DNA from 2 places in the Pantoea alhagi genome. Region 2 is predicted to be linked to the other one. Evidence: predicted binding sites of a transcription regulator. Region 2 holds the regulator's gene; the other holds the start of a gene.
What was found. Region 2 encodes PurR, which represses purine synthesis genes. Its sites were predicted from a motif close to CANGCAAACGTTTGCNTG; they were not measured.
Positions count from the first base shown of each region.

Region 1 (7,321 bases), 1.9 Mb from region 2:
TGTATGGCTGGCTACCGTCTGCCGGAGCCGACGCGCTGGGCTGACGCCGTTGCATCAGAGCGCACGGCCTTTCTACGCTGGCAGGAGGGTTAGCCGTGCCGGAAGGTTTCTTTTGCGTTACACTGCCGCCAGAATGATGCTAAAGAGACCTTATCATGTTACGTAACCCCATCCATCTGCGCCTCGAAAAGCTGGAAAGCTGGCAGCATGTTACCTTTATGGCCTGCCTGTGCGAGCGCCTCTATCCCAACTACTGGGCTTTTTGCCAGCAGACCCAGTTTGCTGACGCGCAGCTTTACCGACGCATTCTCGATCTGATCTGGGAATCGCTGACGGTAAAGGATGCCAAAATCAATTTCGACAGCCAGCTGGAAAAACTCGAAGAAGCGATTCCGCTGGCGGACGATTTCGAGGTGTACGGTGTTTATCCTGCGATTGACGCTTGCGTCGCGTTAAGCGAGCTGCTGCATTCGCGTTTGAGTGGGGAGACGCTGGTGCATGCGATTGAAGTTAGCGAGACCTCCATTACCACGGTAGCGATGCTGGAAATGACCCATGCTGGTCGCGAAATGACCGATGAAGAGCTGGGCGCGCTCCCGGCGATTGAAGAAGAATGGGACGAGCAGTGGGAGATTTTTCGCCTGCTGGCAGCCTGTGAAGAGCGAGACCTGGATCTGATAAAAGGACTGCGTTCTGACCTGCGAGAAGCAGCGATTAGCAACATTGGTATAAAAATAGAGCAATAACGCGATAAAACGTGACTTCACGCCTGAATTGTCGTGCCTAAAGGCTTCACATCCGCCCCCTGTCTGGTCTACATTTGGGGGGCTGAAAAATGTGGCTATCGGTGCGTGCAGGCTGAAGGGTGTCAGAATCTGGCTATTCCCTCGCACTCGATGCTTAGCAAGCGATAAATACACTGTAAGGATAACTTATGAACAAGACTCAACTGATTGATGTAATTGCAGAGAAAGCGGATCTCTCCAAGTCCCAGGCTAAAGCTGCGCTGGAATCCACCCTGGCTGCAATTACCGAGTCTCTGAAAGATGGTGATGCTGTACAACTGGTTGGTTTTGGTACTTTTAAAGTTAACCACCGTGCTGAGCGCACTGGCCGCAACCCGCAGACTGGTAATGAAATCAAAATTGCTGCTGCTAACGTACCGGCATTCGTATCTGGTAAAGCACTGAAAGACGCCGTTAAGTAATCGCGTTGCAGTGAAAGGTTTAACGAGGGCGGCAATTATTGTCGCCCTTTTGTTTTTTTGTCGTCTGTTGTAAACACGGAGCATCATGAAGCGGCTATTTGCACTTCTGACGTTACTGCTGGCAGGCTGTAGCTCACAGCCCTCGCTGCCTGACTTTACCGCCAGCGGCTATCTGGCCGATCGCGGCGCGGTACGCATCTGGCGTAAGAATCATCAGGATAGTGTGCATATGCTGACGGTCTTTAAGCCGTTTCAGGAAGGCGCTACCGTCTTTACCCGCTATGGGTGGCAGGATGGCAATCTTATCAGTATTGAACGCCATCTTAAGGATGCCCGGCCAGATGATGTGACGTTGCGTTTTGACGGCGATGGCAGCCTGAGCTTTATGCAGCGACAGCTGGCGGGACGCCGCGAGGCGGTCAGCGAACAAGCCGTTGAACTCTATAAATTTGATGCGCAGCGCATGTTAAAGATTAGCGATGCGCTGCTGGCCGGGCGTGTACTGTTGAAGCAGGGACGCTGGCAGGGTAACGACACGCTGCAAACCTGTCAGGGCGAGCAGGTCAAGCCGATGCTGGATGAGAACGAATGGCGAAGAATAGAGCAGCTTCAGCATCAGACAGGAGCTAAGGTCAGCGTCGCCTGGCTGGAAGCGCCTGCGGGCACGCAGCTGTTGGAGGTGTCAACGGAGGATGACTGCCAGTGGGAACCGCAAGAAGCGGACTTTTAGTCAGGCGTGAAGCGCGGCTCCGCCGGAACAGCGGAACCGCAGCAGAGATTATTTCCGTCCGATAGCGCGATAGCCGATATCACGACGGCAGAAGCTACCATCCCATGAAACAGACGTTGCCAGCTCATAGGCGCGACGCTGTGCCGCAGCGACATCGGCACCAAGCGCCGTTACGCAAAGTACGCGCCCGCCGTTGGTGGTAACCAGATCATTTTCCAGACGCGTTCCGGCATGGAAAATTTTACCATCGGCTACTTCTTCCAATGGCAGGCCGTGGATCACATCGCCGGTGCGGTAGTCGCCAGGATAACCGCCAGCGGCCAATACCACGCCCAGCGCCGGACGCTCATCCCACAGCGACTCTGTTTCATCCAGTTTGCCTTCGCAGGCAGCCAGACAGAGCTCAACCAGGTCTGACTGCAGGCGCAGCATGATTGGCTGCGTTTCCGGATCGCCAAAGCGGCAGTTAAATTCAATGACTTTCGGCTGACCATCCTGGCCAATCATCAACCCGGCATACAGGAAACCGGTATAGACATTGCCTTCTGCAGCCATGCCGCGCACGGTTGGCCAGATAACCTCATCCATCACGCGCTGGTGGATGTCCGCCGTAACGACCGGAGCAGGGGAGTAAGCGCCCATGCCGCCAGTATTGGGGCCGGTATCGCCATCGCCTACACGTTTATGATCCTGGCTGGTCGCCATTGGCAAGACATGCTCACCATCCACCATCACGATAAAGCTGGCCTCTTCGCCATCAAGAAACTCTTCTACCACGATACGGTGCCCGGCATCGCCAAAGGCATTGCCCGCCAGCATATCCCGCACTGCGGCTTCCGCTTCTTCCAGCGTCATGGCAACGATCACGCCTTTACCGGCTGCCAGACCGTCCGCTTTAATCACAATCGGCGCGCCTTTAGCGTGGACATACTGCAGCGCCAGCTCAACGTCGGTAAAGTTTTGGTATTCCGCTGTAGGGATCTGGTGACGCGCCAGGAAATCTTTAGTAAAAGCTTTAGAGCCTTCCAGTTGGGCGGCCGCTTTCGTGGGGCCAAAAATTTTCAGTCCCGCTTTACGGAAAGCATCGACCACGCCTTTTACCAGCGGCGCTTCAGGGCCAACGATGGTTAAATCTATTTTTTCGCTCTGCGCGAAAGCGAGTAAGGCCGGGATATCGGTAGCTGCGATATCAATATTCTGTAGCGCAGGCTCCAAAGCGGTACCCGCGTTGCCCGGCGCGACAAAGACGCGATCCGCCAGGGGAGACTGAGCCGCTTTCCATGCCAGCGCATGCTCGCGGCCGCCGTTACCAATGATCAAGATATTCATTTATGACTCTCCAGGCGATTAATGACGGAAATGACGCATATCGGTAAAGATCATCGCGATACCGTGTTCGTCTGCGGCGGCAATCACTTCATCATCGCGAATTGAGCCGCCCGGCTGGATAACGCAACTAACGCCAACGGCGGCAGCGGCATCAATGCCGTCACGGAACGGGAAGAAAGCATCAGAGGCCATAGCGGAACCTTTTACTTCCAGCCCTTCGTCTCCAGCTTTGATACCGGCAATCCTGGCGGAATAGACGCGGCTCATCTGACCGGCGCCAATGCCGATGGTCATATTGTCGCGCGCATATACGATGGCGTTGGATTTAACAAACTTGGCGACTTTCCAGCAGAACAGGGCATCACGCAGCTCCTGTTCTGTTGGCTGACGTTTAGAGACCACGCGCAGCTGGCTACGGTCTACCATGCCTAAATCGCGATCCTGTACCAGCAGGCCGCCATTAACGCGTTTGAAATCCAGGCCGCCTACACGCTGCTGCCAGGTACCGCAGGTCAGTACACGAACGTTCTGTTTTGCCGCTGTGATCTGCAGGGCCGCGTCGCTGGCAGAAGGCGCAATAATCACTTCAACAAACTGACGGCTAATAATTGCCTGTGCAGTCGCTTCGTCCAGTTCGCGGTTAAAGGCGATAATGCCGCCAAAAGCGGAGGTAGGATCGGTTTTGAACGCGCGCTCGTAGGCTTCCAGCAGAGAGCCGCCGACCGCCACGCCACAGGGGTTGGCATGCTTAACGATAACGCAGGCAGGTTCGTCAAACTCTTTCACGCACTCCAGTGCGGCATCGGTATCGGCAATATTATTATAGGAGAGCGCTTTGCCCTGCAATTGATGAGCAGTAGCGACGGAAGCTTCCTTAATCTCTTCTTCAATATAGAAAGCGGCCTGCTGATGGCTGTTCTCGCCGTAGCGCATGTCCTGCTTTTTAATGAAGTTCAGATTTAAGGTGCGCGGGAAGCGGCCTGAAGGCGCATTGGTCTCGCCATGATAAGCCGGTACCAGGCAACCGAAGTAGTTAGCAATCATACTGTCATAGGCAGCGGTATGTTCAAATGCCTTGATAGCGAGATCGAAGCGGGTAGCAAAGGTTAATGCATTTTCGTTAGCATCCAGCTCGGCAACGATCGCCTGATAGTCGCTGCTTTTAACGACGATCGCCACGTCCTTATGGTTCTTGGCCGCCGAGCGCACCATGGTCGGCCCGCCAATATCGATATTTTCTACCGCATCTTCCAGCGTACAGCCTTCACGCGCGACGGTCTGAGCAAAGGGATAAAGATTAACCACGACCATATCAATTGGCGCGATCTGATGCTGACTCATGATCTCATCATCCTGCCCGCGACGTCCGAGAATGCCACCGTGTACTTTCGGATGCAGAGTTTTAACGCGTCCATCCATCATTTCCGGGAAACCGGTGTAATCAGAAACTTCGGTAACCGGCAGGCCAGCGTCAGCCAGCAGGCGAGCGGTGCCGCCAGTGGAGAGAAGCTCGACGCCTCTTTGAGAAAGAGCCTGAGCGAATTCGACGATACCGGCTTTATCAGACACGCTGAGCAGAGCGCGGCGTACAGGACGACGTTGTTGCATGGTGGTTTTATCCCTTGGCTTTGGTTCGCAAGTAAAGAGCGTTACATCAAGCTTAACAGGCCTTTTATAAAGGTAAGCTTCAGGTAACGCCCCATCAGGGGCATTAATAACGTCGGCTGGCATTGTAGCGAAAACGTTTGCGCGATGCTCGCCTAAATTAGAATCCAGCTGCTACGTGCATAAATCTGTGGATAACTGCGTATAAACCGGGCTTTTGCTGGGGATTGCAGCAAACAGTCATTTTTTTGCAATTTAGCGGTTGCAGGCAGCGGAGAACTCCCTATAATGCGCCTCCATCGACACGGCACAACGGCTTACGCCACGCGGTGTTGAGCGGTTCAGCGAAGTCTGAATCGCCGGAGAAAAACTTCTGAAAAAAGGGGTTGACTCTGAAAGAGGAAAGCGTAATATACGCCACCTCGCGACAACGGCACGAAGCGCCGGTCGCACTGCTCTTTAACAATTTATCAGACAATCTGTGTGGGCACTCACGGACGGGATATCGCAAAAACTATTGCAGTATCAAGTCTCAGAGTGAACACGTAATTCATTACGACGTTTTTCTTTGAGCATCAGACTTTTAAATTGAAGAGTTTGATCATGGCTCAGATTGAACGCTGGCGGCAGGCCTAACACATGCAAGTCGAACGGTAACAGAGAGCAGCTTGCTGCTCTGCTGACGAGTGGCGGACGGGTGAGTAATGTCTGGGGATCTGCCCGATGGAGGGGGATAACCACTGGAAACGGTGGCTAATACCGCATAACGTCGCAAGACCAAAGTGGGGGACCTTCGGGCCTCACACCATCGGATGAACCCAGATGGGATTAGCTAGTAGGTGGGGTAACGGCTCACCTAGGCGACGATCCCTAGCTGGTCTGAGAGGATGACCAGCCACACTGGAACTGAGACACGGTCCAGACTCCTACGGGAGGCAGCAGTGGGGAATATTGCACAATGGGCGCAAGCCTGATGCAGCCATGCCGCGTGTATGAAGAAGGCCTTCGGGTTGTAAAGTACTTTCAGCGGGGAGGAAGGGAGCGAGGTTAATAACCTGGTTCATTGACGTTACCCGCAGAAGAAGCACCGGCTAACTCCGTGCCAGCAGCCGCGGTAATACGGAGGGTGCAAGCGTTAATCGGAATTACTGGGCGTAAAGCGCACGCAGGCGGTCTGTCAAGTCGGATGTGAAATCCCCGGGCTCAACCCGGGAACTGCATTCGAAACTGGCAGGCTAGAGTCTTGTAGAGGGGGGTAGAATTCCAGGTGTAGCGGTGAAATGCGTAGAGATCTGGAGGAATACCGGTGGCGAAGGCGGCCCCCTGGACAAAGACTGACGCTCAGGTGCGAAAGCGTGGGGAGCAAACAGGATTAGATACCCTGGTAGTCCACGCCGTAAACGATGTCGACTTGGAGGCTGTGAGCTTGACTCGTGGCTTCCGGAGCTAACGCGTTAAGTCGACCGCCTGGGGAGTACGGCCGCAAGGTTAAAACTCAAATGAATTGACGGGGGCCCGCACAAGCGGTGGAGCATGTGGTTTAATTCGATGCAACGCGAAGAACCTTACCTGGCCTTGACATCCACGGAATTCTGCAGAGATGCGGAAGTGCCTTCGGGAACCGTGAGACAGGTGCTGCATGGCTGTCGTCAGCTCGTGTTGTGAAATGTTGGGTTAAGTCCCGCAACGAGCGCAACCCTTATCCTTTGTTGCCAGCGATTCGGTCGGGAACTCAAGGGAGACTGCCGGTGATAAACCGGAGGAAGGTGGGGATGACGTCAAGTCATCATGGCCCTTACGGCCAGGGCTACACACGTGCTACAATGGCGCATACAAAGAGAAGCGACCTCGCGAGAGCAAGCGGACCTCATAAAGTGCGTCGTAGTCCGGATCGGAGTCTGCAACTCGACTCCGTGAAGTCGGAATCGCTAGTAATCGTGGATCAGAATGCCACGGTGAATACGTTCCCGGGCCTTGTACACACCGCCCGTCACACCATGGGAGTGGGTTGCAAAAGAAGTAGGTAGCTTAACCTTCGGGAGGGCGCTTACCACTTTGTGATTCATGACTGGGGTGAAGTCGTAACAAGGTAACCGTAGGGGAACCTGCGGTTGGATCACCTCCTTACCATGCTGAATCCCGGCCGTGAAGTGCTCACACAGATTGTCTGATGAAATGTACGAGCAAGGCGTCTTGCGAAGCAGACTCAGTGTCCCCTTCGTCTAGAGGCCCAGGACACCGCCCTTTCACGGCGGTAACAGGGGTTCGAATCCCCTAGGGGACGCCACTTGCTGGTCTGTGAGTGAAAGTCACCTGCCAAATTATCTTAAAACTGACTTACGAGTCGGCTTTAAGATATTGCTCTTTAACAATCCGGAAACAAGCTGAAAATTGAAAACGGAACAACTTTAATCCAGTTGTTCACGATTCTCTCAATTCTCGCACTCACG
Region 1 is NZ_CP019706.1:1,916,785-1,924,105, forward strand. It holds gene nfi (deoxyribonuclease V) at 1-93, shown strand, start outside; gene B1H58_RS09015 (YjaG family protein) at 156-746, shown strand; gene hupA (nucleoid-associated protein HU-alpha) at 935-1,207, shown strand; gene B1H58_RS09025 (DUF1481 domain-containing protein) at 1,293-1,937, shown strand; gene purD (phosphoribosylamine--glycine ligase) at 1,986-3,266, opposite strand; gene purH (bifunctional phosphoribosylaminoimidazolecarboxamide formyltransferase/IMP cyclohydrolase) at 3,285-4,874, opposite strand; rRNA gene B1H58_RS09045 (16S ribosomal RNA) at 5,457-6,998, shown strand; tRNA gene B1H58_RS09050 (tRNA-Glu) at 7,083-7,158, shown strand.
Region 1: a site for PurR is predicted at 5,001-5,018, ahead of purH (bifunctional phosphoribosylaminoimidazolecarboxamide formyltransferase/IMP cyclohydrolase). Genes of this name have one in related genera too.

Region 2 (7,321 bases):
AGCTAAAGCGGGATCAATATCGTGCATTGCATGGATCATATAACCGGCGTTCCACAACACAAACATAATCAGCACCGAGACCATCGCTGCCAGCCAGTAAGCCTGACGCACCTGACTGGCGATGCGCTCACGATGTCCGGAGCCGTTAAGCTGCGCCACCACCGGCGTTAAGGCTAAAATAAGTCCGTGACCAAACAGGATAGCGGGCAGCCAGATTGAGGTGCCGACCGCAACGGCGGCCATATCGGTCGCGCTAACCGATCCCGCCATAATGGTATCAACAAAGCCCATAGCTGTTTGCGCAACCTGCGCCAGAATAACCGGAATGGCAAGAGCCAGTAATTGACGCGCTTCTGTCAGATACTTCTGCACGTATACACCTTTTTATGTTTTAAGAAATGAATAGATAGTGTCCAGAGGAACAGGATAATTAAGATTAGATAATGATGCACAACGCTGGTGCAGGATCATAACCACATCAGACGGTGAAGGAAACCGCATTTTATGGTACCCGGGTGGCGCTTTTCACGCTTTTGCCGGCCTGCTCTGCGTTGGAGAGTATGTTAATATCAGCAAAAACTCACTGAGGCCGATCTATGTTTACCGGAATTGTGCAGGGCACCGCAGAGGTGGTTGCCATTGAAGAAAAAACTAACTTTCGCACTCATATTGTTAAAATGCCGCAGGCGTTATTACCGGGCCTGGAGCTGGGCGCGTCGGTAGCGCATAACGGTTGCTGTCTGACCGTAACGGAAATTAATGGCGATCGGGTCAGCTTCGATTTGGTAAAAGAGACGTTACGCATTACTAATCTTGGCGATATACAGCCGGGCGATACGGTAAATATTGAGCGCGCGGCGAAGTTCAGCGACGAAATTGGCGGTCATTTGATGTCCGGTCATATTATGACCACGGCAGAAATCAGCAAAATCATTAATGCTGAAAATAACCGTGAGATCTGGTTTAAACCGCAGGACAGCACGCTACTGAAATATATCCTTCACAAAGGTTTTATCGGTATTGATGGCATCAGCCTGACCGTAGGCGATGTCACTAAAACTAAATTTTGCGTCCATCTTATTCCTGAGACGTTGATGCGTACCACGCTGGGCGCAAAAAGGCTGGGGCAGCGGGTCAATATTGAAATTGATCCGCATACACAGGCGATTGTTGATACGGTGGAACGCGTACTGGCGCAACGTGACGCGGCGCTGGCGACCACGCTGCAAAACCACGCGGAATAAGCTGGCACACCATAAAAAAACAGGCAACAGGGTTGCCTGTTTTTTATTTGCCCGACATACCGTTAATGGGGTACGCGCAATCCGCCTTCGACGCCGCGACTAAATAGCACCTGCCATAACTGAATATCACGTGCACGAAACGCGCCAGCACAGGCGTTGAGATAATAGGTGAACATGCGTTTAAAACGCTCGCCATATTTCTCCGCAAGCTGTGGCCACGCCGCCAGAAAACGCTCATACCATGCCATTAACGTGGTATCGTAATCAGCGCCGAAATTATGCCAGTCTTCCATAATAAAATGCGGTTCGCTGGCTTCGGCAATATGACGAACTGACGGCAAACAGCCGTTGGGGAAAATATATTTATCAATCCAGGGATCGACATCCATATTGGTTTTAATCGCGCCAATAGTATGCAGCAGGAACAGACCATCCGGTTTGAGATTGCGATCGACCACGTTGAAATAGGTGGCATAGTTTTTAGGGCCAACATGCTCAAACATGCCTACCGAAACGATCCGGTCGTACTGGTTATCTAAGTCGCGATAATCCTGCAGCAAAATATTCACGTCCAGCCCTTCGCAGCGCTGCTGGGCCATTTTCTGCTGTTCGGCAGAAATCGTGACGCCATCGACCGTGACGCCATAATGACGTGCGGCAAACTCAGCCAGCCCGCCCCAGCCGCAGCCAATATCCAGCAGCTTCATGCCCGGTTTCAGTGCAAGCTTTTCGCAGATCATTTTTAGCTTCGCCTGCTGCGCCTCTTCCAGCGTTTGGGCTGTTTTCCAGTAGCCGCAAGAGTATTGCATGAAGGGATCAAGCATCAGCGAAAAAAGATCGTTGCCTAAATCGTAGTGCTCCTTGCCTACCATCCAGGCGCGTTTTTTTGACTGCAGATTGGTCAGGCGCGCTGCTGCAATCCGCAAGGTATCTTTAAAATGATGAGGGAGTTGTTGATCCAATTTGTGTTTCAGAACGCGATGGAAAAACATATCAAGGCGTTCGCAATCCCACCAGGCGTCCATATAACTTTCGCCCAGGCCAAGGGATCCCTCCTGTAAAACCCGTTTAAAAAAGTCAGGATTCTTTACCTGAATATCCCAGGGGCGGTTACCGTTGATCTCAATATCAGCCATCTCCAGCATTTCATGGACGATACGATACCAATGGTTTTCCTCCAGGTTCACTTCTTCTATGCACGATGAACTCATAGCTTCTCCATCACCTGTGTGATACGAACCTGAGAAAGAGAATAGTCAATTTCTCAGGATTGTGAGAAATCTCACGGAAGACCGTGTGCCAGATATCCGACGTTAAACAGAGGATTGAAACTGAATGAAAGCCCGGCCAGGTACGACATTGTCGCCTGAAAAGCGCAGGATGACCGGGAAAAAGCACGCTGATTATTATAAGTCACTGCCTTGCAAGGAGTATATGCTCCCGCAAGGCAATATACAACGGCTAATAGTTAGGTTGCTAACTATGCCTGAAGCCGCGAGGTTTAATCGCTAAGAGAAGAGCGGGCGCTCTTTTTTGTGCCCGCAGCGCTGTGGCGCGCAACGTACTGTAAAGCGTAACCCACCACCACCAGCAGAATGGTCGACAGCATAACCGTGCTGGTGGTCAATAATGGATGCGTCAACCAGGATGAGACGGCCAGGCTGGCGAAAAAACAGAGACCCAGCTGTAAACAGTTCTGCAGCGCTGCGGCTTTACCTGTGTCATCCGGGAAAGGCAGCAGGGCGTTAGCCACCACGATGGGATAAATCGCGCCATTTGCCAACGCCATGCCGCAAAAAGGAATTAATAAACCCCAGAGCGTAACCTGACCGCTAATCGATACCATAAACAGCGCAGCAACGCTTAGCGCATAAAAAATCAGCAGGAAGGGCAAGAGCGTACGTCCGCTACGGCGCTGCAGCGCCGAACGGCAGCCAAAGCCGCCGACCAGAAACGCGACGGTTTGTGGAAGATAGCTCAGGCCAATATCGGCAGGCGTGAGGCCAAGATCGTGCAGAATAAAGGGCGAGCCGGTCAGCCAGGCGAAAAAGCTGGCGGAACAGGCAGCATAAATCAGCACGTTGCCGCTATAGATACGAGACGCCAGCAGACGGAAAAAACCGCTGCGTTGCCGCGATGGATCGGAAGCGGGCGTGGTTTTTTTCAGGTTTGCTGTGGCAAACAGCAGCGGTAGCGTAACCAGAAACAGCGCCAGAAAAATCGCGCGCCATGAAAAATGGCTGAGCAGCCAGGCACCCAGTAGCGGCGCCAGCGCCGGCGACAGGGCTACCAGTGGCATAATGGTGGCAAAAACCCGATTCGCCTGTGCGCCCCGATAGCGATCAACAACCAGCGCCTGCCAGCTTACCGCCGCCGCGCATACGCCAACCGCCTGAATAAAGCGCAGGGTCAACATCTGCCAGGTGGCATCCGCCCACAGCATGCCCGCGCAGCCCAGCGCAAACAGCGCAAGGCCCAACAGCAATATTGGCCGACGACCATAACGATCGGAAAGCGGTCCCCACAAAAGCTGAGCGCAGGCAAAGCCGCCTAAAAACACGGTCAGGCTGGCGCTAATCACGCCAGCGGAAGTGTGAAAACTCGCCTGCATGGCAGTAAACGCAGGCAGATACATATCGGTGGCCAGAAAACCCAGCGTGCTGAGTAGCGCCAGATAGAGCATAAATCCTTTTGAAGCAGACATCTCTTTCTCATTTATAAGCAGGTGAACAGACGGCGCGAGGGTAAAGGATGTTTTTCTGAATGTGAAACGCTAAAATTTGCCGATTGATATCAAAATTTTTGCAGGCAAAAAATGTGGTCTGAATATGCACTGGAAGTGGTGGATGCCGTAGCACGCAATGGCAGCTTTTCCGCCGCCGCCGAAGAGTTACATCGTGTACCCTCAGCTATCAGCTATACGGTTCGTCAGCTGGAATCCTGGCTGGCGGTGCCGCTTTTCGAACGACGTCATCGGGACGTGGTATTAACGGAGGCGGGAGAGCTTTTTATTCGTGAAGGGCGGGCTGTTATCAAAAAAATGCTGGCCACGCGACGCCAGTGCCAGCAGGTAGCGAACGGCTGGCGCGGGCAGTTAAGCATTGCTGTGGATCGCATCGTTAAGCCGCAGCGTACCCGCCAGCTGGTGCTCGATTTTTACCGACATTTTCCGGATATGGAGCTGCTGATCACGCCGGAAGTTTTTAACGGCGTCTGGGATGCGCTGGCGGATGAACGGGTTGATGTGGCGATCGGCGCGACACAGGCGATCCCGGTGGGAGGGCGCTTCGCCTTCCGCGATATGGGCGCGCTGAACTGGCGTTGTGTGGTTAGCATTGATCATCCTCTAGCCAGCATTACCACTGCGCTACAGGAGGATGATATTCGCCCATGGCCGTCGCTGGTGCTGGAGGATACTTCCCGCGCGTTGCCCCGGCGCACTACCTGGACACTGGATAATCAGCGTCGCCTGGTAGTGCCGGACTGGGAAAGCGCGTTTGATTGCCTGCGTGCCGGGCTGTGCGTGGGCATGGTTCCCGGTCATTTTGCCGCGCCGCTGCTTAAAGCCAGGCAGCTAACGGAGCTGATGCTGCCGGTGCCGTTCCCCGACAGCTTCTGTTGCGTCAGCTGGTCGGAGCAAAGCGATTCACCTGCACTGCGCTGGTTGCTGGACTATCTTGGCGATACGGAAACAATCAACCGGGAATGGCTGCGTGAAGAGTAACAGGCTCAGAAAAGGAGGTTTTCTGAGCCATCGCATTAACGACGATAGTCGCGGAAAGGGCCGTCGGCGACGGAGCGACGTTCAATCAGCGTGGGATGAACCTCTATGGTTTGCGGCTCTTCGCGTTTGCTGGTGATTCTGTCCAGCAGCATATCAAAGGCGGTTTCGCCCAGCTGCTCTTTGGGCTGGTGGACGGTAGTCAGCGCCGGGGTAAAATAGCGAGCGTTGCGCACATTATCGTAACCGATAACCGAAATATCCTGCGGCACGCGCAACCCCATTTCATCCGCTGCACAAATCGCGCCCATTGCCATGATATCCCCGCCGCAGAACACGGCGGTAGGGCGCTGCTTTTGCGCCAGAATTTGCTGCATGGCGCGATAGCCTGACTCAGGTTCGAAGTCACCCTGTACAATCCACTCTTCGCGTACCGGGATGTTGGCCTCATTCAGCGCTTTTACAAAGCCGGCAAAGCGTCCACTACCGGTATTACGTTCCATCTGACCTGGGATCACGCCGATATCGCGATGACCGCGCTCAATCAAATAGCGCCCGGCGAGATAGCCGCCTTCGAAAGCGTTATCCAGCACGGTATCGGTAAAATCGCCGCGGGATTCGCCCCAGTCCATGACCACCATGGGAATATTGCGGTTTTCCTCAAGCATTTTCAGCAGTGCTTCAGGATACTCAGAACACATCACCAGCAGACCATCCACGCGCTTTTGCGCCATCATTGACAGATAAGCCTGCTGTTTTTGTAGATCGTTATGGGCGTTGCCCAAAATCAGGGTATAGCCACTGGCGAAACAGCGCGTTTCTACCGCTTCAATAATTTCAGCAAAATAGGGCGCTTCACTCGAGGTTGCCAGCAGACCGATCGATTTAGTGTGGTTAACCTTCAGGCTGCGTGCGACCGCACTGGGCGAATAGTGTAGTTCTTTGATGGCTGCCCACACGGCCTCACGGGTTTCTTCCGCGACAAAACGGGTTTTATTGATGACGTGCGATACCGTGGTGGTGGAAACGCCGGCACGCTTCGCGACATCTTTGATTGTTGCCATTAAAAAGATACTCCTGCGCCTATCCTAATATTTTGATAAGGCTAATGTTAATCGTTTGCGTCCACATAGCGTTATTCAGCGCGCGTTGAGGTTGTCATTATGCGGGCTGAGGTACGTCTGACTGGCGGGACGTCTTTAAAAAAGGGCTGCCAACGGTGGTTTTTTGTCGTTGCGCAACGCAAGGCGGGGATTCTACCAAGCTGGCGCAAAGAAAACGAGATTTTTACCAGGGAGTATGGGAAAATCTATAACGTTACAATTTATGTGGGTAAAGGAGAGGCCAGATGAACACCGATTTAAAACTATCAATAGGTACTACCGTCGTGGCATTGCTGATGATTATGGCGTTTAGCTTCACTGCCGTTATGCACTGAGCGCCGCGCGAAGTATAAAAAAGCCTGTCATGAGACAGGCTTTTTTGTTGCGCAACGCGTTAGCGAATGGTGCGCGGCGTCATAACGCGACGCGCGCCAACATAGTGCCGCTGCCAGTAATCATCACTAAGCTGGCTAATCTGAATATCTTTACCGGTACGCGGCGACTGGATAAAACGACCATTGCCCAGATAGACGCCAACGTGATCGGCTGCGCCACGGTTATTGATGCGGAAAAACACCAGATCGCCTTTTTCCAGCGCTTCACGGTTAATGGGGGCCGCATCACGCAGATGATACATTTCATTCGCGGTGCGGGGGATCTTGAATTTCACCACATCTTTATAGGCATACCAGACCAGACCGCTGCAGTCGAAGCCGGTATGGGGTGAGGTGCCTCCCCATAAATAGGGCTTTCCTAACTGGCTCATCAGTTTGTTCATCGCGGTTTCACGCGCTTTTTGATAGCGTTCACGGTGCGCTTTGCTCATCTCCAGCGGCCCCCGCCTGGCCGCTGCCGTTTTCTTATCGCCACGCTGGCGACCATAGCGCTGCAAGCCTTTTTTGCTGCTGATTTTCTTGAGGCTGCTTTTTTTCACGCTGGTGGTTTTCACCGATGCGCGGCTTTTTTTTACGCTGGTTGCGGCAACGGCGGCCGGTTTGCTTTTTTTCTTTACTTTGTTTTTTTCAACGCTGGCCGTACGGTTTTTTTTACTGATTGTTTTTACCGTCCGACGCTTGCGGCGGTCATCGTCACGGGCGGCTTTTTTATCAACTTTATGCTGGCTGGCCTTTACCGGGGCCTGCGGTGAGGCATGGGCAACGTTGAAAAACAGTTGAGCCATGGCCAGCATAAAAAGCGTAATCAATAAACGCATGGTGTGGTTACACTCAAAGCGCAGTGATAGCGCAAGGTTA
Region 2 is NZ_CP019706.1:3,813,175-3,820,495, reverse strand. It holds gene B1H58_RS18025 (MATE family efflux transporter) at 1-372, opposite strand, end outside; gene B1H58_RS18020 (riboflavin synthase subunit alpha) at 597-1,244, shown strand; gene cfa (cyclopropane fatty acyl phospholipid synthase) at 1,307-2,455, opposite strand; gene punC (purine nucleoside transporter PunC) at 2,746-3,948, opposite strand; gene punR (DNA-binding transcriptional activator PunR) at 4,060-4,968, shown strand; gene purR (HTH-type transcriptional repressor PurR) at 5,004-6,029, opposite strand; gene cydH (cytochrome bd-I oxidase subunit CydH) at 6,314-6,403, shown strand; gene B1H58_RS17990 (C40 family peptidase) at 6,463-7,281, opposite strand.